Regions from separate parts of the Streptomyces sp. PU-14G genome, predicted to be linked through region 2. Evidence: riboswitches for the same ligand, from Rfam matches in the RefSeq annotation. Region 2 holds a riboswitch; each other region holds the start of a gene.

Region 1 (7,595 bases), on a different contig from region 2:
GCGACAGGCGCTCGGTGCACACCTTGGCGCCCGCCAGGTCGCGGGTGCGGCCGAAGCGGACCGGGTAGTAGTCGTCGCCCCACGTGCCCCAGGCCAGCCAGGCGGAGGAGAGGTCGAGTTGGGCCCGGGTGGCGTCGGGGTGGATACCGGCGGCGCACAGCGGCAGGTCGTTGTCGCGGATCAGCTCCTCGTCCCACACCCGGCCCCCCGGCACGTCCGGCTGCGGGTCCAGCAGCCCCATCGCGCGGGCCCAGGTGACGACCCGCTCGCGGGCCCCGTCCAGGTGGGGGCTGAGCTGGGGCGTGAAGGGCATCTCGAAGGCGGGCAGCACCGAGGGGCCCGTGCGCTCGTGCGGGACGTGGGTGAAGGAGCGGACGCGCTGCGGGGCGGTACGCGCGATGCCGGCGAGGATGTCCGTCGCCGAGGTGCCCAGCCCCGCGGGGAGGAACGGCAGGCGGGCGGCTGCCGGGCCCGTGTCCCCGGCGGTGGCCGCCCCGCCGTTCATGTAGCGGCTGGAGCGCATGTGCCACTCGTGGCCGCCGGACTGCCAGTCCTGGAGTCCCTTGACGTACGCGGCGACGGCGGCCTGGTCCGCCGGGTCGAGGCCCTTGTCGGCGCAGAGCGCGGGCAGTTCGGTCAGTGCGGTGTGCTCGAACTGCTGGAGACGGGAGGTCAGCAGGTCGTTGACCGCCTCGGCCGACTCCTGGGTGGTGCAGTCCAGGAACGTCTCCAGCACGAGGACGCCGTTGGACAGCTCGCCCTCGTCCCCGATCTCGCGCTCGTAGGAGAACAGGTCGTTGCGCAGGTGGACGGCGTCGGAGAACGTGTCGCGCAGCACGCACAGGGGGCGGGAGCCGGCGACGGCGGCGGGCACCTCGGCGTGCGCGGCGAACTCCACGAGCCCGGCCGACCAGGGGGCGCCGCCGACCTTGCGGCGCATCTCGATGTACTCGACCGGGTTCGGCACCCGGCCGATGTTGATGTTGGACAGCTCCCACAGCGACTCGTTGAGCAGGTTCTCGGTGCTCACGGCGAACCGGGCGCGCCAGTCACGGGACATCGACGGCACGGTGCGGGCCCACAGGTCGGCCAGCCCGGCCTCGACCGGGTTGGTGGGCTCGGGCACCGCCGCGGTGCCGTCCAGCGGCATGAACAGCGGGAGCCTGTCCAGATACGCCTTGCCGCCCGCGCGGTCCTGAGTGCGCTTGAACATCTCCAGGAAGTGGTCGTCGAAGAAGAAGACCCACACGTACCAGTCGGTGACCAGCGCCAGGTCGTCCTCGCTCGCGTCGGGGTGCGTGTAGGCGCACAGCAGCGCGTAGTCGTGCGCTTCCAGGTCCGCGGTGTCCCATACCCCGGAGCCCTCCAGCATCCCCTGCCGCGCCGCCCACTCGCGGGTGTGGGCCCGTGCCGCTTCGAGGTGCGGGTTGAGGCGGGCCGGGTACGGCACGTAGAAGTCGGGCAGTTCGAAGGGTTGCGACAACGTCCGGTCCCCCAGGTACGCGAGTGGCTGGCGGACTTGGCCTACCCGGGGCGAAGCGATGAACATCCTTTTTCACCCGGACGTGGGACACGGCGCGGACAGTGCCGTGACGAGGCTGTCGAACAAAACCCGTGGTGAGCACGGAGGTTGGGCTGTTAGGTTCACGAACGTGGCGAAGCTGAATCAGATCATCGCAGTCGAGAAGGGCGTCAAGTCCAAGGTGGCCCAGGACCTGGCGCAGGCGCAGCACGGGCTGGGAAAGCCGCAGATGCTCGCCGGTATCTCGCGTACGTACCAGCCCAAGGACGAAGAGGGCGAGCAGCTTCCGCCGGAGTCGACGCGGGTGCAGGTCAAGGCCGAGGATGTGCTGAAGGAAACGGCGAAGATCCTCACGCGGCTGTTCGACGTGACGGCGACGAAGGACTGGTCGAACCTCACGGCCCGCGCGGACATCGTCGTCGACGGGCGCACCGTGCTCGCCGAGGTGCCGGTCTCCTACCTGCTGTTCCTGGAGAAGCAGCTCGGTGAACTGGGCACCTTCCTGCGCAGGCTGCCCGTGCTGGACGGCGCGGAGGCCTGGGAGCAGGACCCGTCCACGGACTGGTGGAAGACCGAGCAGGTCCGTACGGTCCGCACCAAGAAGGTGCCGCGCAACCACGTCAAGGCGGAGGCCACCGAGAAGCACCCGGCCCAGGTCGAGGTCTACTACGAGGACATCCCCGTCGGGTACTGGACGACGGTCAAGTACTCCGGCGCCCTTCCCGCGCGGCGCGTCAACGAGCTGCTGGAGCGGCTGGAGAAGCTCTCCGCCGCGGTGAAGTTCGCCCGCGAGGAGGCCAACGCCACGGAGGTGACCGACCAGCGCGTCGGAGACGCCGTCTTCGGCTACCTCTTCTCCTGAGCACTTCTCCCGAGCACTTCTCCTGACCGCGTCGGTGCGCCGAGCGCGCACCGACACCCACCGACTCCCCGGGCAAAGATTCAGACTCTTGCCGCCCGGGGTGCGCCAGGAGCGCAAAGCTGAAACTGAAGCTGATGTGTGAACCCCCGGCGGCACTGCCACAGTCAGGCCCCGGTCAGTCTCAACCTCTCGCTCCACGCTCAGCATCGCCGTTCATCGTCCGGCAACCGGGGCGGTGACGACCTCGAGACGCCGGTTCGAACCCGGCCGGCCGTTCTTCGTGCGGCCGTGGTGGAGTGGCTCCACGCGAGGACATCGCCGAACGATCCGCCCATCAACCGCTGGGGACGTGCGAACGAACGGCACCCAGGACCCCGGGGCCGGGCAAAGCCCCGGGGTCCCTTTTGCCACTTCTCCTCCTTTCCCCCCTAGCGCCCCCTAACGCCCCCTTACTCCGCCCCGCTGGCCGCGTGGTACGTTGCAGCCGCCAGTCAAACCCTTGAACGGGTCAGGGAATCCGGTGCGAATCCGGAGCTGACGCGCAGCGGTGTGGGACTGGGGTGTGCACGAGGCCACTGGGGCGCGGTCCCTGGGAAGGCGCACACTCCGACAGTCCCGAGTCCGAAAACCTGCTGGCACCCGCACTCCGGGACCTCGGAGGCGGTGGCACGCCGGGCTCCGCGACTGAGCCTTATGACGGAGAAGGACACAGCTGGCCATGCGCCGAACGCGCCGTGGGGCCCTGCGGGCCGCGGTTCTCGCCCTCGCCCTCACCCTCCTGCCGGCCGTCACGGGCTGCGGGACGACGCCCTCGCCGGGGGCCGCCTCGGGCAAGGCCGAAGCGGGCTATCCGCGCACGCTGCACAACTGCGGGCACGAGGTCACCCTGGAGCACCGCCCGCGGCGTGCCGTCTCGCTCGACCAGGGATCGACCGAGATCCTGCTGGCCCTCGGCCTCGCGGACCGCATGGCGGGCACCGGCACCTGGACCGACCCGGTGATGAAGGGGCTGGAGAAGGAGAACGCGAAGGTGGAGCGGCTGGCCGACGGCTACCCGGCCATGGAGAAGGTGCTCGCCGGCGAGCCCGACCTGGTGACCGCCTCGTTCGCCGCCACCCTCGACAAGGGCGGCGTCGCCCCGCGCGGGAAGTTCACCGACCTGGGCGTGCCCACCTACCTCTCCCCCGCCGACTGCGCCAAGAAGTCCGGGACGAACGGCGACGGAGCGCGCCGCGAGCCGCTGACCATGGACACGGTCTACGGCGAGGTCCGCGACCTGGCGAAGGCGTTCGGTGTCGAGGAGCGCGGCGAGAAGCTGGTCGCCGAGCTCCGGGCCAGGATGACGAAGGCCACCGAGGGCGTGGACGCGCACGGCACCTCCGTCCTGTACTGGTTCGCCAACTCCGAGTCCCCGTACGTGGCCGGCTGCTGCGGGGCGCCCGGCGTCATCACGCGGGCGGTCGGGGCCGAGAACGCCTTCGCCGGCACCCACAACGAGTGGCCGCAGGTCGGCTGGGAGACCGTGGCCGACCGCGATCCGGACGTCATCGTCCTGGGCGACCTGACCCGCAAGAACCAGACCGCCGAGACGGCGAAGGCGAAGATCGAGAAGCTGGAGTCCGACCCGGTCACCCGCCACATGACGGCGGTGCGCCACAAGCGGTACGTCCTGCTGCCCGGCGCGGCGATGAACCCCTCGATCCGCACCGTCGAAGGGGTGGAGAAGGTCGCACGCGGTCTGCGGAACCTCCACCTCACGGAGCCCGCGAAGTGACCGCAGGGCCAATCCCGCGGTCGGCCGCGCCGGGTGCGCGGCGCTCCCGGCGGTGGACGCTCGCGCTGCGCAGCGGGCGGGGCACCGCCCTCGTGTGCGCCCTCGGGGCGGCGGTCTGTGCGCTGTCGGTCGCGCTGGTCATCACCGTCGGGCAGGCGGGGATCGGCGTGGCCGACGTGTGGCGCGTCGTCGTCGAGCGACTGGGCGGGGCGGACGCCGGGCTGAGCCCGATCCGCGAGGGCATCGTGTGGGAACTGCGGCTGCCCCGCGCGCTGCTGGCCGCCGTGTGCGGTGCCGGTCTCGGGCTGTGCGGTGCGGTGCTCCAGTCGCTGCTGCGCAACCCGCTCGCCGACCCGTTCGTGCTGGGCGTCTCCTCCGGCGCCTCCACCGGCGCGGTGAGCGTGGTCGTCCTCGGCGTGGGCGGCGGCGCGCTCTCCCTGTCGGCGGGTGCCTTCGTCGGCGCCGCGCTCTCCTTCGCGCTGGTGCTGCTGCTCGCGCACACCTCGGGCGGTACGACGGACCGCGTGCTCCTGTCGGGCATCGCCGCCATGCAGCTCTTCTCGGCGCTGACCTCACTGATCGTCTTCCTCTCCGCCGACGCCGAGCAGACCCGCGGTGTGCTGTTCTGGCTGCTGGGCTCGCTCGGTTCCGCGAGCTGGGTGGAGGTCGCGGTGGGCGCCGGGGCGCTGGCGCTCGCCCTGGCGGTGTGCCTGGCGCGGGCCCACGCGCTGGACGCCTTCGCCTTCGGGCCCGAGGCGGCGGCGGCGCTGGGCGTGCGGGTGCGGCGGATGCGGCTGGCGCTGCTGCTGGTGACGGCACTGCTGACGGCCGTCCTGGTCAGTTCGGCCGGCGCCATCGGCTTCGTCGGGCTGGTGCTGCCGCACGCGGCGCGCGCCCTGACCGGGCCCGCGCACCGGCGGCTGCTGCCCGTCACCGCGCTGCTGGGCGCCCTGTTCCTGGTGTGGGTGGACACCGCGGCGCGCACCCTGCTGGCCCCGCGCGAGCTGCCCGTCGGGGTGGCGACCTCGCTGCTGGGCGTGCCGGCGTTCGTGCTCATCCTGCACCGGGGGCGGCGCGGCCGGAGCGCCCACGGCACAGCGGGGGCGGGCCTGTGAGTCTGAGCGCGCGGAACGTGACGTGGCGGGCCGGCGGGCGGCTCGTCGTCGACGGGGTGAGCCTGGATCCGCGTCCCGGCCAGACGGTGGGGCTGCTGGGCCCCAACGGGTCGGGCAAGTCGACGCTGCTGCGGCTGCTGGCCGGCATCAGGGCCACCGCCTCGGGAGTGGTCACCCTCGACGGCAGGCCGCTGCGCGAGGTGGGCCGCCGGGCCGTGGCACGGCGGGTGGCGGTGGTCGAGCAGCACGCCGAGACCGGTGTCGAGCTGACCGTCGAGGACGTCGTGCGGCTGGGCCGTATCCCGCACCGCGGCGCCTGGGCGGGGCCCGGGGCCGAGGACGAGGCGGCCGTACGGGAAGCGGTCGAGCACACCCGGCTGACCGACCGGCTCGACCAGCCCTGGCACAGCCTCTCGGGCGGCGAGCGGCAGCGGGTGCAGATCGCCCGCGCGCTGGCCCAGCGGCCGAGCGAACTCCTGCTGGACGAGCCTACCAACCACCTGGACGTGCGGCACCAGTTGGAGCTGCTGGCCCTCGTCGCCCGCAGCCCGGTCACCAGTGTGGTCGCGCTGCACGATCTGAACCTGGCGGCGATGTTCTGCGACCACCTGGTGGTGCTGCGCCAGGGGCGGGCGGTGGCGGCGGGGCCGCCGGGCCGGGTGCTGACCCAGGAACTGGTCGCCCGGGTGTACGGGGTGCGCTCGGTGGTGACCGCCGAAGGCCCGGGCGGGCGGCCCTCGGTGCGGTTCCTGCCCGAGGACGAGACGGAACCTGGGCAGACAGCCGAGGAGGCCTCATGATCCGGACCAGGCGGGTGGGTGCGGCACGCGCCGCGACCAGGCGGGTGGGCGCGGCATGTGCCGCGACCAGGCGGGCCGGTGCGGGACGCGCGGCGCGCGTACTGCTCACCGCGCTGCTGCTGATACCGCTGGCCGCGTGCGGGAGCGGCACCCGTGCCGGCGGCGCCACGGGCAAGGGCTCTCCCGCGGGGTTCCCTTACACGGTCACCAACTGCGGCGTGAAGACGACCTTCACGGCGCCGCCGGAGCGGGCCGTGACCATGAACCAGCACGTCACCGAGATCCTGCTCGCCCTCGGCCTGCAGGACAGGATGGCCGGCACCGCCTACCTGGACGACGAGATCCTCCCCCGCTACCGCAAGGCGTACAACGACGTGGAGGTGCTGGCCGGCAAGTACCCCTCCAAGGAGGTGCTGCTGGCCGCCAACCCCGACTTCGTCTACGGCGGTTACGCCAGCGCCTTCGACAAGACGGAGGGCCGCGACCGTACGGCGCTCGAAGAGGGCGGCGTCCCCACGCGCCTCAACCTGGAGTCGTGCACCGAGCACGCGGACATCGCGACCCTCCACAGGGAGATCCGCCAGGTGGCCCGCGTCTTCGGCGTGCCCGAGCGCGGCGAGGCCCTCATCGAAGCGCAGGACGAGCAGTTGGCCGCCACCGCGAAGCGGCTGGAGGGCACCGAGAAGACGCGGGCCTTCGTCTACGACAGCGGCGAGGGCTCGGCGTTCACCGCGGGCGGCGCCGGCATCGGCAACGAGATCCTGCGCCGGGCCGGCGCCCGCAACGTCTTCGCGGACGTCGACAAGCCCTTCGCCGACGTCTCCTGGGAGAAGGTCGTGCAGCGTAAGCCGGACGTCGTGGTGATCTACGACTACGGCGGGACGACCCTCGCGCAGAAGAAGAAGCGGCTGCTGCGGGACCCGGCGCTGGCCGACGTGCCCGCCATCAAGCACAAGCGGTTCGCGGTGCTGCCGCTCTCCTCCGCGGTGCTGGGCCCGCGCGTCCCCGACGCGGTGGACGACCTGGCGCGCCAACTCCACCCGCGGCGGAAGGGTGCCTGAGCCCGTGCCCCGCACCTCACCGCTGCGGCGCACCCTGGTGTGCGCCGCGCTGACCGCCGTACTGCTCGCGGGCGCCGTCGCCGGACTGGCCCTCGGCTCGGCGCGCATCCCCGTCAGCGAGGTGCTGGCGGCGCTGACGGGCCGCTCAGGCCCGGGCCCCTTCACCACGATCGTGCTGGACGTGCGGCTGCCCCGGGTGCTGCTGGCAGCCGTCGTGGGCGCCGGACTCGCCCTGGTGGGCGCGGTGTTGCAGGCACTGGTACGCAACCCGGTGGCCGACCCCTACCTGCTGGGCATCTCCTCCGGCGCCTCGACGGGCGCCGCGCTCGTCGTCGTGTTCGGGATCGGCGCGGTCTCGATGTCCGTGGGCGCGTTCGCCGGGGCGATGGTGGCGCTGCTGGTCGTGTACGCCATGGCGCGGCGCGGCGGCACGATGACGACGGGGCGGCTGGTGCTGGCCG
Region 2 (7,595 bases):
ATGGTCTTCCCCCTCACCGCGCTGGGCCGCTACCTGCACGGCGACGGTCTGGAACGCCTCGCGCGGCGGGTCGCGTGATGGCGAGCCCGGAAGCCCCGGGGCCGCTGCTGGTCGCGTGCGCGCTCGGCATCGAGCACCTCGCACTCCGCCGCGGCCTGGGGCGCCCGGGCGACGGCCACCCGGACGGCGGGCCGCGCGCCGCCGGCGTGACGCTGCTGCGCAGCGGCATGGGCGCACAGGCCGCGCGCCGCGCCGTGACCAGAGCGCTCGCCCACGAGGAGGTGCCCGGCGCCACGCCCGTGCTGGCCACCGGCTTCTGCGCGGGCCTGGTCCCCGGCATGCGCCCCGGCGACCTGGTCCTCGCCGAGGAGACCCGCGACCAGTTGGGGCGCACCCGCTGCGCCGGCACCGCACTGCTGGCCACCGCGCTGGCCCGGCACGCCACAGGACGCACCGTGCACGTGGGCACCCTCGCGGGTACCGACCGTGTGGTGCGGGGCCAGGCGCGGGCCGCGCTGCACACCGCCGGAGCGATCGCCGCCGACATGGAGTCGGCCGCCACCCTGGACGCCGCCGCCGCGGGCACGGCCCGGCGTCCGGTTGCGGCTGTACGGGTGGTCGTGGACGCTCCAGGCCATGAACTGATCCGCATCGGGACACTGCGGGGTGGAATATCGGCATTCCGCGTCCTTCGCGGTGTCCTGCCCGCATTTCTCGAATGGCACCGATCCCTGCTGCTCCCCTGGAGGTGAGCCAGAAATGGCCATGCCGCTTCGCCAGACAGTCCGTATCGGGACGTATCTGTTCCAGCAGAAGCTGCGCAAGCGTGAGAAATTCCCCCTGATCGTGGAGCTCGAACCGCTCTTCGCGTGCAATCTCAAGTGCGAGGGCTGCGGAAAGATCCAGCACCCCGCCGGGGTGCTCAAGCAGCGCATGCCGGTGGCACAGGCGGTCGGGGCCGTCCTGGAGTCCGGGGCCCCGATGGTCTCCATCGCGGGCGGCGAGCCGCTGATGCACCCCCAGATCGGGGAGATCGTGCGACAGTTGGTGGCCAAGCGCAAATACGTCTTCCTTTGCACCAATGCCATGCTGCTGCGCAAGAAGATGGACCAGTTCAAGCCCTCGCCCTATTTCGCGTTCGCCGTGCACATCGACGGGCTGCGTGAGCGGCACGACGAATCCGTCGCCAAGGAAGGCGTCTTCGACGAGGCGGTCGAGGCGATGAAGGAGGCCAAGCGGCGCGGCTTCCGCGTCACCACCAACTCCACCTTCTTCAACACGGACACGCCGCAGACCATCATCGACGTCCTGAACTTCCTCAATGACGAGATCCAGGTGGACGAGATGATGATCTCGCCCGCCTACGCCTACGAGAAGGCGCCAGACCAGGAGCACTTCCTGGGTGTCGAGCAGACCAGGGAGCTGTTCAAGAAGGCGTTCGCCGGGGGGAACAGGGCCCGCTGGCGGCTCAACCACAGCCCCCTCTTCCTCGACTTCCTGGAGGGCAAGGCCGACTTCGACTGCACCGCCTGGGCCATCCCCAACTACTCCCTCTTCGGCTGGCAGCGCCCCTGCTACCTGATGAGCGACGGCTACGTGCCCACCTACCGCGAGCTGGTCGAGGAGACCGACTGGGACAAGTACGGCCGCGGCAAGGACCCGCGCTGCGCCAACTGCATGGCGCACTGCGGCTACGAACCGACCGCCGTGCTGGCCACCATGGGCTCTCTCAAGGAGTCGCTGCGCGCGGCCCGCGAGACGGCCGCACCGAGTGGCTCGCGCTAGCGCCGGGCCGCCGCCGCACGCCACACGGAACCACCGGAGTACTGTCTCGTTTGAGCAGGGGGGCCCACCATGTCCTTGCTGGAGTCCATCGACGGCGCGGCGCGCACGGGTGAGGGGAGCGTGGCGTGAGCGACTTCGACCTGGCGAAACTGCTGGCCGAGCGCGGAGCCGAGCGCTACGACCTGCACGCCCGCCACCTCAACCACCAGTTGCCGCGCATGCTGCACACCCTGGGGTTCGACAAGGTCTACGAGCGGGCCGAGGGCGCCTACTTCTACGACGCCGAGGGCAACGACTACCTCGACATGCTCGCCGGGTTCGGCGTCATGGGCCTGGGCCGCCACCACCCCGTCGTACGGCAGGCGCTGCACGACGTGCTCGACGCGCAGCTCGCCGACCTCACCAGGTTCGACTGCCAGCCGCTGCCCGGGCTGCTGGCCGAGAGGCTGCTGTCGTACGCCCCGGGTCTCGACCGGGTCTTCTTCGGCAACAGCGGCACCGAGGCCGTCGAGACCGCGCTCAAGTTCGCCCGGTACGCCACCGGCAGGCCCCGGGTGCTGTACTGCGCGCACGCCTTCCACGGCCTGACGACCGGCTCGCTGTCGGTCAACGGGGAGGACGGCTTCCGCGACGGGTTCGCTCCGCTGCTGCCGGACACCCCCGTGCCGCTGGGCGACCTGGAGGCGCTGGAGCGCCAGCTACGCAAGAAGGACGTGGCGGCGCTGGTGGTCGAGCCCGTCCAGGGCAAGGGCGTGCACGCCGCACCGCCCGGATACCTGCGCGCCGCCCGCGAGCTGCTGCACAGGCACGGGGCGCTGCTGATCGCGGACGAGGTGCAGACCGGGCTGGGCCGCACCGGCGACTTCTTCGCCTACCAGCACGAGGACGGTGTCGATCCCGACCTGGTGTGCGTGGCCAAGTCGCTGTCCGGCGGGTACGTGCCCGTCGGGGCGACCCTCGGCAAGGAGTGGATCTTCAAGAAGGTCTACTCGTCCATGGACCGGGTGCTGGTCCACTCCGCGAGCTTCGGGTCCAACGCCCAGGCCATGGCGGCCGGGCTGGCCACCCTGGCCGTCATGGACGACGAGCGGCTCACCGAGAACGCCCGCCGCACCGGCGAGGAGCTGCGCACCCGGCTCGCCGCGCTCGTCGACCGGTACGAGCTGCTGCACGAGGTGCGCGGTCGCGGGCTGATGATCGGCATCGAGTTCGGCAAGCCGAGGTCGATGGGGCTGCGCAGCCGCTGGACGATGCTCCAGACCGCGCGCAAGGGCCTGTTCGCACAGATGGTCGTGGCACCGCTGCTGCACAGGCACCGCATCCTCACCCAGGTCTCCGGCGATCACCTGGAGGTCATCAAGCTGATCCCGCCGCTGGTGGTGGGCGAGGCGGAGGTGGACCGTTTCGTGACCGCCTTCACGCAGGTCATGGACGACGCGCACAGCGGCGGCAGCTTCATGTGGGACTTCGGGCGCACCCTGATCAAGCAGGCGCTGGCGACCCGCTGACTCCGCTGACCCGCGGGCCGCGCCGCCACCGCCCGGTGGCGGCACGGCCCGCGGACTCGGCCGCTCACGGCCTTCCGGGCAGCTCCCCGCGTACCGTCCGCGCCGCCGCGGTCAGGTGCGCGAGCGAGGCGCGCACCTCGGGCCAGCCCCGCGTCTTGAGCCCGCAGTCGGGGTTGACCCACAGCCGGTCCGCAGGCAGCGCCGTCAGCCCCTTGCGCAACAGCGCCGCGACCTCGTCCGCGCTCGGGACGCGCGGCGCGTGGATGTCGTACACGCCGGGGCCCGCCTCGCGGGGGTAGCGGTGCGCGGCCAGCTCGTCGGCGACCTGCATCCGCGAGCGCGCGGCCTCCAGGCTGATCACGTCGGCGTCGAGGTCGTCGATGGCCTGGAGGATGTCGCCGAACTCGGCGTAGCACATGTGGGTGTGGATCTGGGTGTCCGTACGCACCCCGCTGGTGGTGAGGCGGAACGCCTCGGTGGCCCACGCGAGATAGGCGGGCCTGTCGGCGGCGCGCAGCGGCAGCGTCTCGCGCAGCGCGGGCTCGTCGACCTGGATGACGGCCGTTCCCGCGGCCTCCAGCTCGCACACCTCGTCGCGCAGCGCGAGCGCCACCTGGCGGGCGGTCTCGGCAGCGGGCTGGTCGTCGCGGACGAAGGACCAGGCGAGCATCGTCACCGGGCCCGTCAGCATCCCCTTGACCGGGCGGGTGGTGAGGGACTGCGCGTACTGGGTCCAGCGCACCGTCATCGGCTGCGGGCGCGAGACGTCACCCGCGCAGATGGGGGGACGCACGTAGCGGGTGCCGTAGGACTGGACCCAGCCGTGCCGGGTGGCCAGGTAGCCGGTCAGCCGCTCGGCGAAGTACTGCACCATGTCGCCCCGTTCGGGCTCGCCGTGCACCAGCACGTCCAGTCCGGCCTCCTCCTGGAAGGAGACCACCTCGCGGATCTCCGCCGCGATGCGCTGTTCGTACGCCGCCTCGTCGAGGCATCCGGCGCGCAGGTCGGCGCGGGCGGCGCGCAGCTCGCCGGTCTGCGGGAAGCTGCCGATGGTGGTGGTCGGCAGCGGCGGGAGGCCCAGCCGGGTACGCTGCGCCGCCGTGCGCCGGGCGTACGGCTCCGAGCGTCGGGCGTCGGCCTCGGTGACGGCCGCCGTGCGGGCGCGTACCGCCGCGTCGCGGGTGAGCGGCGAGGCGGCGCGCGAGGCCAGGTCGGCACGGTTGGCGGCGAGTTCGCCGCCGATGGCGCCCGTGCCCTGGGACAGCCCGCGCGCCAGGGTGGCGGCCTCGGCGGTCTTCTGCGCCGCGAACGCCAGCCAGCGGGCGACCTGCGGGTCGAGGTCGCGCTCCGCCCTCGCGTCCAGCGGGACGTGCAGCAGCGAGCAGGACGGGGCCACGTCCACGCGGTCGGCCAGCCCCAGCAGCGTGCCCAGGGTGGTCATGGACCGCGCGTAGTCGTTGATCCACACGTTGCGTCCGTCGATGACGCCCGCCACCAGCCGCTTGCCCGGCAGCCCGCCGGCCGCCGCGAGCGCGTCGAGGTTGGCGGCGGCGGGCCCTGTGAAGTCGAGCGCCAGCCCCTCCACGGGGGCCTTGGCCAGCACGGGCAGCGCTTCCCCGAGCCGGTCGAAGTAGGAGGCGACCAGCAGCCGCGGCCGGTCGGCGAGCCCGCCCAGTCCCCGGTAGGCGCGGGCCGCAGCCGCCAGCTGTTCGGGGGTGCGGTCGGGCACCAGCGCCGGCTCGTCCAGCTGCACCCACTGTGCCCCCGCGGCGCGCAGGTCCGCCAGCACCTCCGCGTAGACGGGCAGCAGCTGCTCCAGCAGGGTCAGCGGCTCGAAGTCCTCGGGCGCGCCGGGTGCGGGCTTGGCCAGCAGCAGATAGGTAACGGGACCCACCAGGACAGGACGGGCCTCCACGCCCAGGGCAAGGGCCTCCTTCAGCTCGCGGGTCTGCTTGCCCGAGTCGGCGCGGAAGACGGTGCCGGGGCCGAGCTCGGGCACCAGGTAGTGGTAGTTGGTGTCGAACCACTTGGTCATCTCCAGTGGCGCGGCGTCCTGCGTACCGCGGGCCATGGCGAAGTAGCCGTCCAGCGGATCGGCCTCGACCGCGGCGCGGTGCCTCTCGGGGACGGCGCCGACCATGACCGTGGTGTCCAGTACGTGGTCGTAGTACGAGAAGTCGCCGGTGGGCAGCTCGGCCAGCCCGGCCTCGGCCATCGCCCGCCAGTTGGCGCGGCGCAGCCCGGCCGCCGTGGTGTGGAGGGCCTCGGCGGTGACGCGGCCCTTCCAGTAGCCCTCGACGGCCTTCTTCAGTTCGCGGCCTGGGCCCTGGCGGGGGTAGCCGTGCACGGTGGCGTGGGCCGTGCGGGGCTGGGGTGTGGTGTCCGTGGTGCCTGTGGTGTCCTGGGGGACCGCTGAAGCGTTCGCACCTGTCGCTGTCACGCAACTCTCCTTCGCGAGGTGACCGAAGCGCTCCCGGGACCGGGACGACGGCGCGAAGGGGCGCGGCGCGGACGGGACCCGCGTCGGCGTCCGTCCTGCGGGGGCGTCTCGTGCCGCCCGCGTGCTCCGCTCTCCGACCCGCCCTCGAGGTCTCCGGGAGAACCGCACGCGTGCGCGTGCGGGCAGCGGGCAGGTCTTCGGACTCGCGGGCACGCCTGCCGGTCTCCCGGCGGGCACCTACCGGCCGTCGCTTCCCGGACCGTTCCATCCAGTGCGTATGACGGCTCTCGTTCCCACTCACCGCTGCGGGGCAGTCCCGGATTCCCACCGGGTTCCCTCTTACGACGCCTCCCGCCTGGCGGACGGGGCGAACCATCTGCGCGGCCAGCCTAGCGGCTCGGCGAACAGGTGTCTGCGGGGCCCGGCGCGTACGCTCCCGCTTAGGACTCCAGCAGCCGGGACCTGAGACGGGTGCGGGTGCCGTCGGTGAGACCGAGCCCCTTGGCCAGGTAGGTCTCCACGTCGCCCCAGGTCTCGTCGATGGCGGTGAAGGCCGCGTGCAGGTACGCGGCGCGGGCGTCGAACAGGGGCGCCAGCAGTTCCAGCACCTCCGCCGACATTCCGGCCCTCGACTTGCCGCTGCGGTGCACCTTGTACCGCCGGTGCGGATCGTTGGACAGCAGGTAGTCGGCCTCGATCGCGCCGCGGTCGACGCCGAGCGCCAGCAGCGTGATCGCCACCGACAGTCCCGCGCGGTCCTTGCCGGCGGCGCAGTGCATCAGCGCGGGCACGCTGTCCTCGGCGAGCGCGTGCAGGATCCTGCTGTGCTCGGCCGTCCGCGAGGTGATCATGGTGCGGTAGGAGGTCGTCATCCGCTCGGCGCCCAGCCCGTTGCCGAGGATCGTCTGGAGCTGGTCGAGCTCGCCGTCCCGCACCATCTTCCAGAACTCCGCGCCGTCGGCCGGGTCAGAGAGCGGGATGTTGACGTTGCGCACGCCCGGCAGCACCACATCGGGGCCGTCGAGCTTCCGGTCGGCGTCGTTGCGGAAGTCGAAGACCGTGTGCAGTGCCAGCCCGCCGAGGAAGGCGGCGTCCTCGGGTGTCGCGTGCGCCAGGTGTCCGCTGCGGAAGAGCACCCCGCGCCGTACCCGCTGCCCGTCCACCGTGGGCAGCCCTCCGACGTCCCGGAAGTTCCGTACCCCGGCCAGCACCTTTTCGGCGGACTCCTGCGTCACGAGTGCGCTCCCTAGTGTGTAAGACGACCGTCCGTTCGACCATACGACATGGATGCCTGAGGCCATCAGTTCCGGCGGGCGTGACCCCTGCGACAGGTCTCCTCGCGGGCTGCCCGTGCCGTGAGTGCCATGAGCGCCCCGCACCCGTGCTGTGAGTCCCCGTACGCTCGCACTGTGAGCGAGGAGCTGTTTCCGCGTCCGCCCGCCGAGGTGGCGCCCGGTGCCGTGCACCTGCCGGGGTGGCTGGACGCCGGGGCGCAGGGGGAGCTGCTGGCGGCCTGCCGGCGCTGGGCACTGCCGCCCGCCGGGCTGCGGACGGTGCGGATGCCCGGCGGTGGCGAGATGTCGGTGCGCCAGCTGAGCCTGGGGCGGCACTGGTATCCGTACGGTTACGCGGACACCGTCGTGGACGGCGACGGGGAGCGGGTGAAGGCCTTCCCCACGTGGCTGGGGGAGTGGGCGCGCCGCGCGGTGGGCGATGCGGCGGCGGTGGCCGGCGAGGGCGCGTACGGGGAGGGACCCTGCGCCGCCCCGTACGACATCGCGCTCGTCAACTTCTACGGGGCTGACGCGAGGATGGGCATGCATCGGGACAGCGACGAGCGCTCCGACGCGCCCGTGGTGTCC
Region 3 (7,595 bases), on a different contig from region 2:
GAGTTCGGCGACGAGCTCGCCGCGCTCGTCGACGACATGTTCGCCAGCCAGCGCGCGGCCGAGGGCGTGGGGATCGCCGCCAACCAGATCGGCGTCGACGCGAAGGTCTTCGTCTACGACTGCTACGACGACGAGGGCGTACGCCACGTCGGGGTGGTGTGCAACCCGGTGCTCGACGAGCTGCCGGCCGAGCGGCGCGTGCTGGACGACGGCAACGAGGGCTGCCTGTCCGTTCCCGGCGCCTACCACCCGCTCGCCCGCCCCGACTACGCCGTGGTGCGCGGCCAGGACGCCGAGGGGAAGCCGATCACCGTCGAGGGCACGGGATACTTCGCGCGCTGCCTTCAGCACGAGACCGATCACCTGCACGGGTACCTGTACATCGACCGGCTCTCCAAGCGTGAGCGCAAGGACGTGCTGCGGCAGATGGCCGAGAGCACCCCGCGCTACGAGACCGTTCCGAACGCGTAGCCGGGTACCGGGTGGGGCCTGGGCCACCTGGCCCCACCCGGCGACTGTGGGTGCGCTCCCGGCTTTGGGGAAGCGGGCGGCTCAGAAGTCGTCGTCGAGGGAGACGGATCCCTCCACGGCGACCTGGTAGGCGGACGCCCGCCGTTCGAAGAAGTTGGTGAGCTCCTGGACGTTCTGGAGTTCCATGAACGAGAACGGGTTGGCGGCTCCGTAGCGTTCGGTGAAGCCGAGGCGGCGCAGCCGCTGGTCCGCGACGGCCTGGAGGTACTCGCGCATGGAGGCGGTGTTCATCCCGGGCAGCCCCTCCCCGCACAGGTCCCGCGCGAACTGGAGCTCCGCCTCGACGGCCTCGTCCAGCATGGCCACCACCTGCTTCTCCAGCTCGTCGTCAAAGAGGTCGGGCTCCTCCTGGCGCACGGTGTCCACGACGTCGAAGGCGAAGGACATGTGCATGGACTCGTCGCGGAAGACCCAGTTGGTGCCGGTGGCCAGGCCGTGCAGCAGGCCGCGGGAGCGGAACCAGTAGACGTAGGCGAACGCGCCGTAGAAGAACAGCCCTTCGATGCAGGCGGCGAAGCAGATCAGGTTGAGCAGGAAGCGGCGGCGGTCGTCCCGCGAGGAGAGCTGGTCGATGTTCTCGACGCTGTCCATCCACCGGAAGCAGAACTCGGCCTTCTCGCGGATGGAGGGGATGTTCTCCACGGCGGCGAACGCCTGGACGCGTTCGTCGTGGTCGGGCAGGTAGGTGTCGAGCAGCGTCAGGTAGAACTGGACGTGGACGGCTTCCTCGAACAGCTGCCGGGACAGATACAGCCGCGCCTCGGGTGAGTTGATGTGCTTGTAGAGGGTGAGCACGAGGTTGTTGGCGACGATGGAGTCGCCGGTCGCGAAGAACGCCACCAGGCGGCTGATCATGTGCTGTTCGCCGGGCGAGAGTTTGGCCAGGTCGGCGACGTCGGAGTGCAGGTCGACCTCTTCGACGGTCCAGGTGTTCTTGATGGCGTCGCGGTAGCGCTCGTAGAAGTGCGGGTAGCGCATGGGGCGCAGGGTCAACTCGAAGCCCGGGTCGAGCAGGCGGGGCGTGGTGTCGGCTGGTGTCGTCATTACTGGCAGGCCTCGCAGGACTCGGGGTTTTCCAGGGAGCAGGCGACGGCTTCGTCGGCCGCCGCGGGGGTGGGCGCGGGCACGGGGACGGCGGCCCCGGCTGCCTGCGCGATGCGGGTCGCGGGGCGCGAGCGCAGGTAGTACGTCGTCTTGATGCCGCTCTTCCACGCGTACGCGTACATGGAGCTGAGTTTTCCGATGGTGGGGGAGGACAGGAACAGGTTCAGCGACTGGCTCTGGTCCAGGTAGGGGGTGCGGGCCGCGGCCATGTCGATGAGGGCGCGCTGGGGGATCTCCCACGCGGTGCGGTAGAGCGCGCGCACCCGCTCCGGCACCCAGTCCAGGTCCTGGACCGAGCCGTTCGCCTGGCGCAGTGCCTCGCGGGCCCGCGCGTCCCACAGCCCGTGCCGCTTGAGCTCCTCCACCAGGTACGCGTTCACCTGAAGGAACTCTCCGCTGAGGGTCTCGCGTTTGAAGAGGTTGGAGACCTGCGGCTCGATGCACTCGTACACGCCGGCGATGGAGGCGATGGTCGCGGTCGGTGCGATGGCCAGCAGCAGGGAGTTGCGCATCCCGGTGCGGGCGAGGCGTGCGCGCAGGGCGCTCCACCGCTCGGGCCAGGCGTGGCCCTCGCGCGCTTCGGGGTAGTGGTCCGGGTGGAGGGTGCCGCGTGCGGTGCGGGTCAGCTCCCAGTCGGGCAGCGGCCCGTGGCGCTCGGCCAGTTCGGCGGAGGTCTCGTAGGCGGCGAGCATGATCCGTTCGGCGATCCTGGTGGACAGCTCGCGGGCCTCCGCCGAGTCGAACGGCAGCCCGAGCCGGAAGAAGACGTCCTGGAGCCCCATCACGCCCAGACCGACGGGCCGCCAGCGGGAGTTGGATCCTGCGGCCTGCTCGGTCGGGTAGTAGTTGACGTCCACCACGCGGTCGAGGAACGTGACCGCTGTACGGACGGTGGCGTCCAGCCGCTTCCAGTCCATCCGCCGGTCCTCGCCCAGGTGGGCGGCGAGGTTGACGGAGCCCAGGTTGCACACGGCGGTCTGGTCGTCGTCGGTGACTTCCAGGATCTCCGTGCACAGGTTCGAGGAGTGCACGACGCGGCCCGGCGTACCGGTCTGGTTGGCGGTGCGGTTGGAGGTGTCCTTGAAGGTCATCCAGCCGTTGCCGGTCTGCGCGAGGGTGCGCATCATCGCGCCGTACAGCTGCCGCGCGGGCAGTCGTTTGAGGGCGCGCCCGTCGGCCTCCGCCGCGCGGTAGGCGGCGTCGAACTCCTCGCCCCACAGGTCGGTCAGCTCGGGCACGTCGGAGGGGGAGAAGAGCGACCAGTCCTCGTCCGCCTCGACGCGGCGCATGAACGCGTCGGGTACCCAGTGCGCGAGGTTGAGGTTGTGGGTGCGGCGCGCGTCCTCACCGGTGTTGTCGCGCAACTCGAGGAACTCCTCGATGTCCGCGTGCCAGGTCTCCAGGTAGACGCACGCGGCTCCCTTGCGCCGGCCGCCCTGGTTGACCGCGGCGACCGAGGCGTCGAGGGTCCGCAGAAACGGCACGATCCCGTTCGAGTGCCCGTTGGTGCCGCGGATCAGCGCGCCCCGCGAGCGGATGCGGGAGAAGGGCAGGCCGATGCCGCCCGCGTGCTTGGAGAGCCTGGCCACCTGGTGGTAGCGCTCGTAGAGCGAGTCCAGTTCGTCCTTGGGGGAGTCCAGCAGGTAGCAGGAGGACATCTGGGGGTGGCGGGTGCCGGCGTTGAAGAGTGTGGGGGAGGAGGGCAGGTAGGCGAGGGAGCACAGCAGCCGGTAGAAGGTGCCGACCTCGGCGAGCGCCGCTGCCGTCTCGTCCGCCGCCAGCCCGCAGGCCACGCGCAGGAAGAAGTGCTGCGGGGTCTCGATCGCGCGCCGGGTGGTGGGGTGGCGCAGCAGGTAGCGGGAGTGGACGGTGCGCAGCCCGAAGTAGCCGAACCGGTCGTCGGCGCCGTCCGCGAGCGCCTCGTCGACCAGCGCGTCGAGGTGTGCGGCGTGCGCGGTGACGAAGGCGTGCGTCCGGTCCGCGAGCAGTCCCTGGGCGTGGCCGAGCGCGACCGAGGCGGAGAAGGAGGTGACGCCCTCTGCCCCGGTCTCGTCCCGGATGGCGCGCGTGAGCAGCCGGGCGGCCAGCCGCGAGTACGCCGGCTCCTCGCCGATCAGGCCCGCGGCGGCTTCGATGGCCAGGTCCCGCAGGTCGGCCGCGGTCGCGGAGGGGGCCCTTCCGCGCAGCGCCGCAGCGAGCACGGGGGCCGGGTCCGCGCCGGTCAGGTCCGCGGTCAGGGCGGCGAGGGTGTCACGCAGCGCGGCGGCGGGGCGGTCGTGCGCGTCGGGTCCGGGAGCGGTTCCGTACTGGCCGTCGGTTCCGTACTGGCCGGTTGGCTCGCCGGCGGGCCGCTCCCGCCCGGCCGGCTGCTCCTGGCTGGGTGACGGGGCGGTGGGGGCGATGGTCACGCGGTGCTCTCCCTCGCTGCTCGCTGCTCGTGCTCGTGGCAGGGCAGGGCGCGGGGAGCGCGCACGCCGTCGGGCATGCCGCACTCCGTCCGCCGGCCCAGTCCACGAGACCCGGACGTTCCTCGATGCCGCCGCCTGCAGGTGATCGGACTCGCGGGCAGCTTCGTTCTGCTCCGCACACCGTTGCGGGACAGTCCCGGGTTCGCACCGGGTTCCCCTGCGTCAGTGGCGACGGCCGTGAGGGAGCATACATGTTGTGGCCGCTCGGGTGTGACCCCCCATATCTTGTGTCATGCGCACCGGGAGAGGGCGTGCTCACCGCAGGCGGGTCACAGCACCAGGGCGTAGGTCCACAGGCTCATTCCCTCGATCGGGGACCAGTCGCGCCCGGGCGTGCGGGTGAAACCGAGCCGCTCGTAGAGCCGGTGCGCCGCGGCCATGCGCGGATGGGTGGACAGCACCAGCCCGCGCAGGCCCAGCGCGCGGGCCCGCTCCCCGCACGCGGTCACCAGCGCCTCGCCCACCCCGCGCCCCCGCGCGCTCTGTGCCACGGCGAGCATCCGGAACTCGCCCTCGCCCTCGCCTGCGATCTCCGCGTAGCGCCCGCGGGTTCCGACGAAGGTGACCGAACCCAGCAGCGTGCCCGTACCGTCCTCGGCGATCAGCAGTTCCGCGTGGGCGGCGCGGCTCGCGGCGTCGCGCAGTGTCGTCAGGTACGGGTCGTCCTCGCCGAAGTCCAGCAGCCCCCCGTCGAGGTAGGCCCGTGCGATCAACTCTCCGGCCCGCGCGTACTCCTCGGGCCGGGCCGTCCTGACCGTGACGCCGGCCGGCCCTCTCGTGGCGCCGGCCTCCCCGGCCGTCGCGCTGGCCGCCTCGGCCGCGGTGGTCGCCTTGGCTGCGCTGGTCGCCTTGGCTGCGGTGGTCGCCTCGGCCGCGGTGTCGGCTGTGCTCGTCGTGAAGTCCATGGCCGCCATCATGCGCCGACACGCCGACGCTCGTCCCGGAATGTGTCCGGGACGGGCGTCGGTCGTCGGTCGTCGGTGTCGGTCGGGGTCAGTTGGCCGCGCCGGCCTCCACCCTGGGGCCCTCACCCTCCCCTTCGCCGGAGCGGTCCTCGCCGGCGCGGCCCGCGGCGCTGTCGCCCGCCTGTGCCGCGCCGTCGCCGGCGGCGGGGGCGTCGGCCGTGTAGTCCTCGGGACGGGTCTCGTCGACGCCGTCGGGGGCCCGCAGCGCCCGCAGCACGACCGTGCCGACGACGGTCACGGCCACGTTCAGCACGAACGCCGTGACACCGATGTAGCCGGTCTCCCCGATGCCGGGGATCACGTCGTTGCTGCCGCCGAAGTGCTCCTGTGTCGGGCTCGCGACGCCGTACGCGGCGAGCGTGCCGTAGACCATGCCGACGGCCCAGCCCGCCAGCAGCGCCCAGCGGTGGAACCAGCGGGTGAACAGGCCGCCGACCAGCGCGGGGAACGTCTGCAGGATCCAGATGCCGCCCAGCAGCTGGAAGTTGATGGCCACGGTCTTGTCCATGCCGAGGACGAAGACGAGGGCACCGACCTTCACCAGCAGGGAGACCAGTTTGGAGACCTTGGTCTCCTGTGCGGCGGTGGCGTTCGGCTTGAGGAAATCCTTGTAGATGTTGCGGGTGAACAGGTTGGCCGCCGCGATGGACATGATGGCGGCGGGCACCAGCGCGCCGATACCGATGGCGGCGAAGGCGACCCCGGTGAACCAGTCGGGGAACATGTCCTCGAAAAGCTGCGGAATGGCCAGCTGGCCGTTGTCCACCTTGGTGCCCGCGGCGATCGCCATGAAGCCGAGCAGCGCGAGGAAACCGAGCATCAGCGAGTACAGCGGCAGAATCGTGGTGTTGCGCCGGATCACGTTGCGGTTCTTGCCGGAAAGCGTCGCGGTGATCGAGTGCGGATACATGAACAGCGCGAGCGCGGAGCCGATCGCGAGCGTGGCGTACGCCCACTGGGCCTTCTCGCCGCTGGCCAGTTCCCCGCGCGGTTTTCCGGTCGCCGGATTCTCCTGCGCCAGCGCGTCACCGGCCTTGGCGAAGATGTCGTCGAAGCCGCCGAGTTTGATGGGGATGTAGATGATGGCGACGGCGATGACGATATAGATGAGCGCGTCTTTGACGAAGGCGATGAGCGCGGGGGCGCGCAGCCCGGAGGAGTAGGTGTAGGCGGCCAGCACCCCGAAGGCGATGAGCAGCGGCAGGTCCTTGATGAACCAGTTGGTGGATTCCGAACCGCCGACGCCCATCACGTCCAGCACCGCCTGGATGCCCACCAGCTGGAGCGCGATGTAGGGCATCGTCGCCAGAATGCCGGTCAGCGCGACGGCGAGCGAGAGCCCCTTCGAGCCGAACCTGCCGCGCACGAAGTCGGAGGTCGTCACGTACCCGTGCCGGTGCGAGACGGACCACAGGCGGGGCAGGAAGGTGAAGATCAGCGGGTAGACGAGAATGGTGTACGGCACCGCGAAGAATCCGGAGGCGCCGGCCGCGTAGATGGCGGCGGGAACGGCGACGAACGTGTAGGCGGTGTAGAGGTCACCGCCCAGCAGGAACCAGGTGATCCAGGTGCCGAAACTGCGCCCGCCCAGGCCCCATTCGTCCAGGCTGTTCTCGTTCGCGGCCTTGCGCCAGCGGGCGGCGCGGAACCCCATCACCGTCACCAGCAGGAAGAAGAAGATGAAGACGGCGAGTGCGACGCCGTTGACGTCCTTCATCGGGCCTCACCGCTTTCCGCCGCGGCCTGGGCGACGGTCTCGGAGGCGGCGGCCCGGCGCGCCCCGGCCGCTTCCCGCCGCACGATGCGGTAGGCGATCATCGTGAGCACGGCGGATATCAGCACCCACAGCATCTGGTACCAGTAGAAGAACGGAACACCGATGAGGGTCGGCTCGATACGGGCGTAGGAGTCGACCCACAGAATGCCGACGAACGGCGCGAAAAGGCACAGGCCCGCCACGACGCGTGCGGGGGTGATGGCCGGGCGTCTCTTCCCGGCGTCCTGTGGTGGTGCGGACATGCGGTGGGCTCCGTCCTCGCTCAGAGATCATGCAATGTGCACGAAACCTAGGCGAGCGCTCGGTCCACGTCACGGTCCGTCCGTATAGCGGACATGACACCGTGCGCGTGACGCACCGGCCTCAGCGGCGGCAGAACCCCTCGCGTCTCAGCGGCAGCGAACCCCTTCGCGTCTCAGCAGCAGCGGAACCCCTCGCGCGGGTCACCCTCGCGCGCGTCCGTGCGCCGCCGCTCGAACTCCCTGCGGCTGGGCAGGGGCGCCGCCGGGCCCTGGTGGTGCCGCACGTGTGCGACGTACCGCTCGTAGGCGCTCTCGTCGGTCAACTCGCGCACGTACCAGCGCACCCACGAGGCGGCCCGCACCACGGCCCTCATCACGCCTTCCCGCCGCTCTCGCCACCGCCCCGCGTGCCCTCGGCGGGCCCTGCGGCGGCCAGCGCGGCGCGCTCGGCCTTCTCCTCCTTGGTGGGGAACAGCCCGGCGGGCTCCACCAGCTGCGACTTCTCGTA
Region 4 (7,595 bases), on a different contig from region 2:
CACTCCCCGCCGGTGTGCACCTGGAAGGCGGCGCGGCGTACGGCCTTGGCGAGGGCGGGGTCGGGATGCGCGGCGGCCAGGGCGACGAGGACCTGCACGGTGCGCGGATGGCCCGTGGCCCGCACCTCCTCCAGCAGCCCGGGGACCGAGCCCTGTACGGCGGTGCCCAGGTGGTCGACCAGCAGCTGTTCCTCACCGTGGTCGGTGACGGCGGCGGCGGTGTCCACCCACAGCCAGGTCGCCTCCTCGCGGGTGAGCACGCCGGGTGCGCCGCCCGCCAGGTCCTCCGGGTCGGTACCGGCCTGCTCGGCCAGCCACAGCAGCGCGTACGGGCGCAGCGTGGGCTCGTCCGCGACCTCCTGCACGGCCTCCTCGGCCGGTGCGCCCACCACCCGCAGCGCCTCGAAGGCCAGCCCTCTGATCAGGGCGTCCTCGCCGCGCGCGGCCTCCAGCAGTTCGGTGACGGCGTGCGAGGTGGGGCGTGCCGCCAGCCAGGCGCGGTACTCGTCGCGCGCGGGGCCAGGGGTCATCCGGGCGCAGCCGCGGAGCATCTCCTCGGCGGACTGCTCGATGTTGCCCGCCGGGCTCTGGGCCGCGACGCAGATCTGCTCCAGCTTGGTCCACACCGCCCAGGTCCCCAGCGGGGTGAGGACGGCCGAGCCCTCGCGGAGTACGGACTCCCCGCCCGGCTCCTCGTCGGCACAGCGGGTGAGGGCGCCGACGGCGGAGAGGCCGTCGAGCGCCCAGTCGAGCAGGCCCGCCAGTGCGACGCCGACGTCGGCGCGGCTCGCCGCGTGCCCGCCGGCGTCCCGTTCGGCCCGCAGCTCGGCGATGCGCCGCCCCAGCAGGTCGTGCAGGAGCGCGAAGGTGACGGGCCCGCCGGACAGGTGCATGACGGACAGGAACTGGGGCACCGCCTCGACGACCTCCGCCACCAGCGTCTGTTCGTGCGGCAGCGGCGCGGGGTGGGCCAGCGACCAGGCGTCGAAGAGGGCGACCCAGCCGCGCAGTACCGCGCTGTCGTCCCGGTCCCAGGCGCGCAGCCGCCAGCCGGCGCGCGCGGTGTCCCCGTGCAGTTCGATCAGCCCGGCCAGCTTCGCCCTCCCCCAGTGGGCGCGCACCTGCCCGGCGGTCATGGACAGCTCGTCGGCGGCCCGGTGGAGTCCGTCGTCCGCGTGCGGGGACGTACCGGCGCCGGCGGCCCAGTGGGCGACGCGGACGGCGCCTGCGAGGGAGGCCCGGGCGTGCCGGGCGAGCTGGTCGCGGGGGAGCATGCCGTCCGGAGGCCGGGGCGTCCGGGCGGCGCGCCTGGTCGTCACCGTGCGCCGGGCGGCTGCGACGGGCTGTCGGGGGACGAGGCGGAGCCGGTTGTCTCGCGGAGTACGGGACGTCGTCACAGGAGCAGTCTTCACGCTGTTCCCGGGAAACCCAAACCTGGGGTGCCATATCCGGTCGTCCGGCGCCATCTTGGAGCACACGACGACCCGGTGAGGGGGCCTCAGCGTGACACCGTCTCAGGCGGACCTCCGGCCGGGCGGGGCGCGCTCGCGGTCTCAGGCGGGCCCTCCGACCGGGCGCGATGCGCTCCTGGGGAGCCGGCGCGGTGCACTCGTGGGGAGCCGGCGGGGTGCGCTCACATGAAGGGGGTCAGGAAGCGGCGCAGCTTCTCCTCGTACCCGTGCGGGTCGGCGTTCCACATCGCCGCGTGCGGGGCGTACGGGACGCGGTGCAGGGAGACGAGCCGCTCGCGGCGGGCCGCGAGGGCGCGGGAGCTCTCCCAGGGGGCGACGGTGTCGGCGGGGCCGTGCAGCAGGAGTGTGGGCACGGTCAGCTTGGCGGGGTCCACCAGTGGCGCTTCCCGGTCCTCGGGCAGCCCGGCCCGGCCCTGGACGGCCCGCACGACGAGCGGCAGCAGCGCCCTGGGGGCGCCGTGCGAGGACGCCAGCGCGCGGACGGTGTACTGCCAGTCCAGGACGGGCGAGTCCAGGACGAGCCCGGCGACACGGTCGCGCAGCGGGGAGTGCGCGGCAGCGTGCAGCGCCATCGTGGCCCCGCTGGACCAGCCGTGCAGGACGACCCGCCCGGCCCCGTGCTCGACGGCGTAGCGGATCGCCGCGTCCAGGTCCCGCCATTCGGAGTTGCCCAGGTGGCCGATGCCGTCGGGACAGGGCGGCGCCCCGGGGTCGCCGCGGTAGCCGATGCCGAGCACCGGCATCCGCCGGCTCACGTAGAAGGGGAACAGCGTCATGGGGTGCTCGCGGGTGGCGCCGAGTCCGTGCACGGTGATGACCCAGGTGCCGCGGGCGCCGGGGACGAACCAGGCGGGCAGTTGCCCGAGCTCGCCCGGGATCTGCACGTCGGTGTACTCCAGGCCCAGCGCCTCCCCGGGGTCGCCCACGTGCACCTGCGGGGTGAGGCGGACGGTCGCGCCGGTGCTGAGCCGTCCGCGGCTGACGCGCCGCAGCTCGCGGACCACCGTGTGCGGCCTGGAGCGCGCGGCCGTCTCGTCCTCCATGACGGGACCGACGACGGCGTGGGCGCCACGGCCGGTCAGGCCGTAGATTCCCGGGAGCCCGGCGGCCAGTGAGCGGGTGACGGCGATCCGGCCGTCGTCGTGCGACTGTACGGTCAGCCGGGTGCCCTCGAACCCGGCGGTGGGTCTGACGGCGGCGTCGCCGCGGGCGCGCACGGGGCGCAGCGCGACATCGGCGGCGTACCGTCCGGCCGCCAGAGCGGCCGCGCCGGTGCCGAGCACGGTGGTCGCGGCCAGTGCCGCGGTTCGCAGACGCATTCTCTCCAGGTTGACGCGAGGGGCCGGGTCAAACCAGCGGGACAGGCCGGGAGAGTGACGTCTGTGCGGGGTAACGCCGCGTGCCAGAGAGGGTGCGGTCGGTGCCGCCGATGCCGTGGCCGGGGTGTCGCGTTGCGCTGACCGACCCACGCGAACACGGTGTGACCTGGAACACACAATTGTCGTCAGGGGGTGACACCTCGACGCCCGCCCCAGTTCACCTTCCGTTCATTCGCCGTCCTTACGTTCACGGCGTGACTGCCCCTCGAACTGATTGTGCCTGGTGAATGGAACACATCACGCTTCTCATCGGGATCGTGATCGTCACGGCCTTGGTGTTCGACTTCACGAACGGCTTCCACGACACGGCCAACGCCATGGCCACCACCATCTCCACCGGGGCGCTGGCTCCCCGCGCGGCGGTGGCGATGTCCGCGGTCCTCAACCTCCTCGGCGCGTTCCTGTCCGTCGAGGTGGCCAAGACCATCTCCTCGGGAATCATCGACGAAGGTTCCGGCATCAAGCCTGAAGTGATCTTCGCCGGGCTGGTGGGCGCGATCATCTGGAACCTGCTGACCTGGCTCGCCGGACTCCCCTCCAGCTCCTCCCACGCCCTGATGGGCGGCCTGCTCGGCGCGACGGTCGCCGCGGTCGGCACGGGCGCGGTCAACGGCGACGTCGTCGTCATGAAGGTGCTCATCCCCGCGCTCGCCGCCCCGCTGGTGGCCGGCATCGCCTCCGTCTGCGCCACCCGGGTGACCTACCGCGTCGCCCGCAACGCCGACGAGGGGCAGACCGCCAAGGGCTACCGCGCCGGGCAGATCACCTCCGCCGCGCTGGTCTCCCTCGCGCACGGCACCAACGACGCGCAGAAGACCATGGGTGTCATCACCCTCGCGCTGGTCACCGGCGGCGCCCTGGCCCCCGGCGCGAACCCGCCCGTGTGGGTCATCGCCTCGGCGGGCCTGGCCATCGCGCTGGGCACCTACCTGGGCGGCTGGCGCATCATCCGCACCATGGGCAAGGGCATCACCGACATCCAGCCGCCGCAGGGCTTCGCCGCCCAGACGAGCGCGGCGGCCACCATCCTGGCCTCCTCGCACATCGGCTTCTCCCTCTCCACCACCCACGTGTGCTCCGGCGCCGTGATGGGTTCGGGACTGGGCCGCAAGGGCGGCGTGGTCCGCTGGGGGACGGCGGGCCGCATGGTCGTCGGCTGGGCGCTCACCCTCCCGGCCGCGGGACTGGTCGCGGCGGGCGCCGCGCTGCTGGCCGAGCAGGGCGACTGGGGCGTGGCGACGGTCGCCGTCCTCACGCTGGCGATCTGCGGCGCCATCTGGGTCCGCTCCCGGCGCACTCCGGTGGACCACACCAACGTCAACGAGGTGGAGCCCGCGACGGAGACCGCCATGCCGGCGCCGTCAACGGAGCCGGAGCCGGAGCCGGAGCCCGCGGGGGTGCTCACCACCGCCGTCCGCGCCGTCTCCCCTCCCCCGCCCCGAGCCGCCCCGCCKCCGCGGGCAGCATCTCCTGAGCCCCTCGGACAGGGCCTCGAGCCAGAAAGAGTGACCGCATGAACATCGACTGGGCCGCCCTCGGCCAGGTCTTCGGCGTCAGCCTGCTGGCGACCGTCGGACTCGTCGGCGTCTTCACCCTCGGCATCGTCACCAACTCCCCGCGCGCCGGCGCCACCAGCTCCTCCGCGCTCGCCCGCACCGGCGCGTACGCCTGCTATGCGCTGTGCCTGGCGGCGGTGGCGTACGGCATCTACCTGATCGCGGCGTAACCCCCCGCCCAGGCCTGCCCGAAACCCTCGGCACGGCCCCTCGGCACGGCCCTTCGGCACACCGCCCGACGACGAGCGCCCCCGGGAACCAGAGACCCCGGGGGCGCTCGTCGTCGGGCGCGGCTGCCCCGGCAGCGGGGTGGGCCGACGCGGTGGGCGTGGGGGATCACACACTCCCCCGTCGCAGGTCAAGGGCGAGTTGACGGGGTCAGTCGGGCGTGGTGGACTGCCGGTGCCCAAACGGCGGCATGGAGAGGAAGCCGGTGCGAATCCGGCGCGGTCCCGCCACTGTCACCGGGGAGCACCATCCCAGCGATGCCACGGCCCATGCGGGCTGGAAGGCGGGGTGGCGCGGATCCGGGAGCCAGGAGACTCTCGCCGCCGGTCGAGTCGAGCCAGGGCGAGGACCCTGAGTGAGGACACCGCCATGCGTGGCTGCGCTGCCGTATCCGCCCCCTGCGGGGCTTCGTTTCCCGTCGTCGTGGATGTGTGCGCCGGGCCCGTCGCGTGAAGCGGACCGTGGGCGTCCAGACCGGCGGCGCCGTCGCCGGATTCGTCGCGGACGCGCTGCTCGGGGACCCGCGGCGCGGCCACCCTGTCGCCGCCTTCGGCCGGGTCGCAGGCGCGCTGGAGCGACGGATGTGGCGCGATCACCGCGGCGTGGGGGCGCTGTACGTGGCCCTGTGCACGGGCGGCGCGGTCGCGATGGGACGTGCCGTGAGCGCGGCCGTCGAGGCCACCGCGGGCAAGAGCGCGGCGCGCAGCGGAACCGCACGACACAGCCAGGCCGCGGACCCGGGCGCGAACTTCGGACCCAGCGCGGTCGCGGGGCGCAGCGCGGTGGCAGCACGCGACGCGGTCGCAAGGCGTAACGCCGCCGCAGAGCGCGACGCGGCCGGCAAGGGCGCCGCCGCGGTGACGGCCGCGGCCACCTGGGCGGTCCTCGGTGGTACGTCCCTGACGCGGGAGGCGCGCGCCGTGGCCGCCGCGCTGGAGGCCGGGGACCTGGCGCTGGCCCGCGCGCGGCTGCCCGCGCTGTGCGGGCGCGACCCGCAGGGGCTCGACGCACAGGGCGTGGCGCGCGCGGTGGTCGAGTCCGTCGCGGAGAACACCTCGGACGCCGTGGTCGGCGCCCTGGTGTGGGGCGCGCTGGCGGGCGTGCCGGGGATGCTCGGCTTCCGGGCGGTCAACACACTGGACGCGATGGTCGGTCACCGCTCGCCGCGCCACCGCAGGTTCGGCTGGGCCGCCGCCCGGCTGGACGACGCGGCGGGGTGGCCCGGGGCGCGGCTGACCGCCGTACTGGCCGCCGTGGCCGGGCCGGACCCGCGCGGCGCCGTACGGGCGTGGCGGGCGGACGCGCACCGGCATCCGAGCCCCAACGCGGGCCCGGTCGAGGCGTCGTTCGCCGGGGCCCTCGGTGTGCGGCTCGGCGGGACGCTCTCCTACGGCGGACGCGTCGAGCACCGTCCGGTCCTGGGCGAGTCCGGCCGCCAGGTGCGGACGGCGGACATCGAGCGCGCGGTGCGGTTGTCGCGGCGCGTCGGCGTCCTGGCGCTGGCGGTCTGCTGCGCGGCCGGTGCCGCGCGGGGTGCGGCGAGTGGGACGAGGCGGCGCCCTCGGGGTGCCGGGAGCGCGGGAGGCGCACGGTGAGCGGGGGCGGCGCGGGCGGACTGCTGGTCGCGGGGACGACCTCGGACGCCGGCAAGAGCGTGGTGACGGCGGGCATCTGCCGCTGGCTGGTCCGCAAGGGGCTGCGCGTGGCGCCGTTCAAGGCGCAGAACATGTCGCTGAACTCCTACGTCACCCTCGACGGTGCCGAGATCGGCCGGGCGCAGGCCATGCAGGCGGCGGCGGCCCGCACGGAGCCGAGCGCGCTGATGAACCCGGTGCTGCTGAAGCCGGGCGGTGACCGCACCAGCCAGGTCGTGCTGCTGGGCAAGCCGGTGGGCGAGATGTCCGCACAGGGCTACTTCGGCCGGCACACCGGCGGAGCCCAGGGCGTGCGGTTCGGACGGCGCGAGGAGCTGCTGGAGACGGTGGCGGGCTGCCTGGAGGAGCTGCGGCGTACCCATGACGCGGTCATCTGCGAGGGCGCCGGCAGTCCGGCCGAGATCAATCTGCGGCGCAGCGACATCGTCAACATGGGCCTGGCGCGGGCCTGCCGGCTGCCGGTCGTGGTGGTCGGCGACATCGACAGGGGTGGCGTCTTCGCCTCCTTGTTCGGTACGACGGCGCTGCTGGCGCCCGAGGACCAGCAGCTGGTGGCGGGCTACCTGGTGAACAAGTTCCGCGGTGACGTGACGCTGCTTCAGCCGGGTCTGGAGATGCTGCGCGGGCTGACGGGCCGGCCGACGCTCGGGGTGCTGCCGTTCCGGCACGGCCTCGGCATCGACGAGGAGGACGGGCTGCGGGTCTCCCTGCGGGGCGCGGTGCGGGAGTCCGCCGTCGCGGCTCCGCACGGTGCCGACGTGCTGCGGGTGGCGGTGCTCGCGGTGCCGCTGATGTCGAACTTCACCGATGTGGACGCGCTGGCGGCCGAGCCCGGCGTGGTGGTGCGCTTCTGCGACCGCCCCGAGGAGCTGGCCGACGCCGACCTGGTCGTCGTGCCGGGCACGCGCGGGACGGTCAGGGCGCTGGAGTGGCTGCGCGAGCGCGGCCTGGCGGACGCGGTGGCGCGGCGGGCCGCCGAGGGGCGTCCCGTGCTGGGCATCTGCGGCGGCTACCAGTTGCTCGGCGAGCGGATCGAGGACGAGGTCGAGTCGCGTGCGGGGCTGGTGGACGGGCTCGGGCTGCTGCCCGTACGGGTGCGGTTCGCCCCCGGCAAGACCCTCGCCCGTCCGCACGGCACGGCGCTGGGCGAGCCGGTGGAGGGCTACGAGATCCACCACGGGGTGGCCGACGTGCACGGCGGTGAGGGCTTCCTGCGCTCGGCGGGCGGCGCGGAGCTGGACGGGTGCCGCGTGGGGTCCGTGTGGGGCACCCACTGGCACGGTTCGCTGGAGTCGGACGGCTTCC

What was found. Region 2 has a riboswitch for cobalamin ahead of metE (5-methyltetrahydropteroyltriglutamate--homocysteine S-methyltransferase). Riboswitches for the same ligand answer to the same signal wherever they lie in the genome.
Region 1: linked by a shared signal. The riboswitch ahead of AB8Z75_RS04115 (ABC transporter substrate-binding protein) and the one ahead of metE (5-methyltetrahydropteroyltriglutamate--homocysteine S-methyltransferase) in region 2 are both predicted to bind cobalamin.
Region 3: linked by a shared signal. The riboswitch ahead of AB8Z75_RS04860 (ribonucleoside-diphosphate reductase subunit alpha) and the one ahead of metE (5-methyltetrahydropteroyltriglutamate--homocysteine S-methyltransferase) in region 2 are both predicted to bind cobalamin.
Region 4: linked by a shared signal. The riboswitch ahead of AB8Z75_RS09570 (cobalamin biosynthesis protein) and the one ahead of metE (5-methyltetrahydropteroyltriglutamate--homocysteine S-methyltransferase) in region 2 are both predicted to bind cobalamin.

What each region holds. Positions count from the first base shown of each region.
Region 1 is NZ_JASKYT010000018.1:15,334-22,928, forward strand. Features, by position in the region: gene AB8Z75_RS04105 (germacradienol/geosmin synthase) at 1-1,483, opposite strand, end outside; gene AB8Z75_RS04110 (hypothetical protein) at 1,653-2,384, shown strand; cobalamin riboswitch at 2,856-3,036, shown strand; gene AB8Z75_RS04115 (ABC transporter substrate-binding protein) at 3,103-4,158, shown strand; gene AB8Z75_RS04120 (FecCD family ABC transporter permease) at 4,224-5,273, shown strand; gene AB8Z75_RS04125 (ABC transporter ATP-binding protein) at 5,291-6,073, shown strand; gene AB8Z75_RS04130 (ABC transporter substrate-binding protein) at 6,070-7,134, shown strand; gene AB8Z75_RS04135 (FecCD family ABC transporter permease) at 7,139-7,595, shown strand, end outside.
Region 2 is NZ_JASKYT010000052.1:5,739-13,333, reverse strand. Features, by position in the region: gene shc (squalene--hopene cyclase) at 1-78, shown strand, start outside; gene AB8Z75_RS09285 (1-hydroxy-2-methyl-2-butenyl 4-diphosphate reductase) at 78-752, shown strand; gene hpnH (adenosyl-hopene transferase HpnH) at 760-1,785, shown strand; gene AB8Z75_RS09275 (aspartate aminotransferase family protein) at 1,911-3,293, shown strand; gene metE (5-methyltetrahydropteroyltriglutamate--homocysteine S-methyltransferase) at 3,358-5,640, opposite strand; cobalamin riboswitch at 5,925-6,075, opposite strand; gene AB8Z75_RS09265 (tyrosine-protein phosphatase) at 6,174-6,968, opposite strand; gene AB8Z75_RS09260 (alpha-ketoglutarate-dependent dioxygenase AlkB) at 7,143-7,595, shown strand, end outside.
Region 3 is NZ_JASKYT010000023.1:14,572-22,166, reverse strand. Features, by position in the region: gene def (peptide deformylase) at 1-471, shown strand, start outside; gene AB8Z75_RS04865 (ribonucleotide-diphosphate reductase subunit beta) at 553-1,575, opposite strand; gene AB8Z75_RS04860 (ribonucleoside-diphosphate reductase subunit alpha) at 1,575-4,043, opposite strand; cobalamin riboswitch at 4,162-4,295, opposite strand; gene AB8Z75_RS04855 (GNAT family N-acetyltransferase) at 4,373-4,816, opposite strand; gene mctP (monocarboxylate uptake permease MctP) at 5,097-6,785, opposite strand; gene AB8Z75_RS04845 (DUF3311 domain-containing protein) at 6,782-7,087, opposite strand; gene AB8Z75_RS04840 (YbdD/YjiX family protein) at 7,261-7,461, opposite strand; gene AB8Z75_RS04835 (carbon starvation CstA family protein) at 7,461-7,595, opposite strand, start outside.
Region 4 is NZ_JASKYT010000054.1:14,050-21,644, forward strand. Features, by position in the region: gene AB8Z75_RS09550 (hypothetical protein) at 1-1,274, opposite strand, end outside; gene AB8Z75_RS09555 (alpha/beta hydrolase family protein) at 1,634-2,791, opposite strand; gene AB8Z75_RS09560 (anion permease) at 3,079-4,368, shown strand; gene AB8Z75_RS09565 (hypothetical protein) at 4,365-4,577, shown strand; cobalamin riboswitch at 4,830-4,952, shown strand; gene AB8Z75_RS09570 (cobalamin biosynthesis protein) at 5,097-6,230, shown strand; gene AB8Z75_RS09575 (cobyric acid synthase) at 6,227-7,595, shown strand, end outside.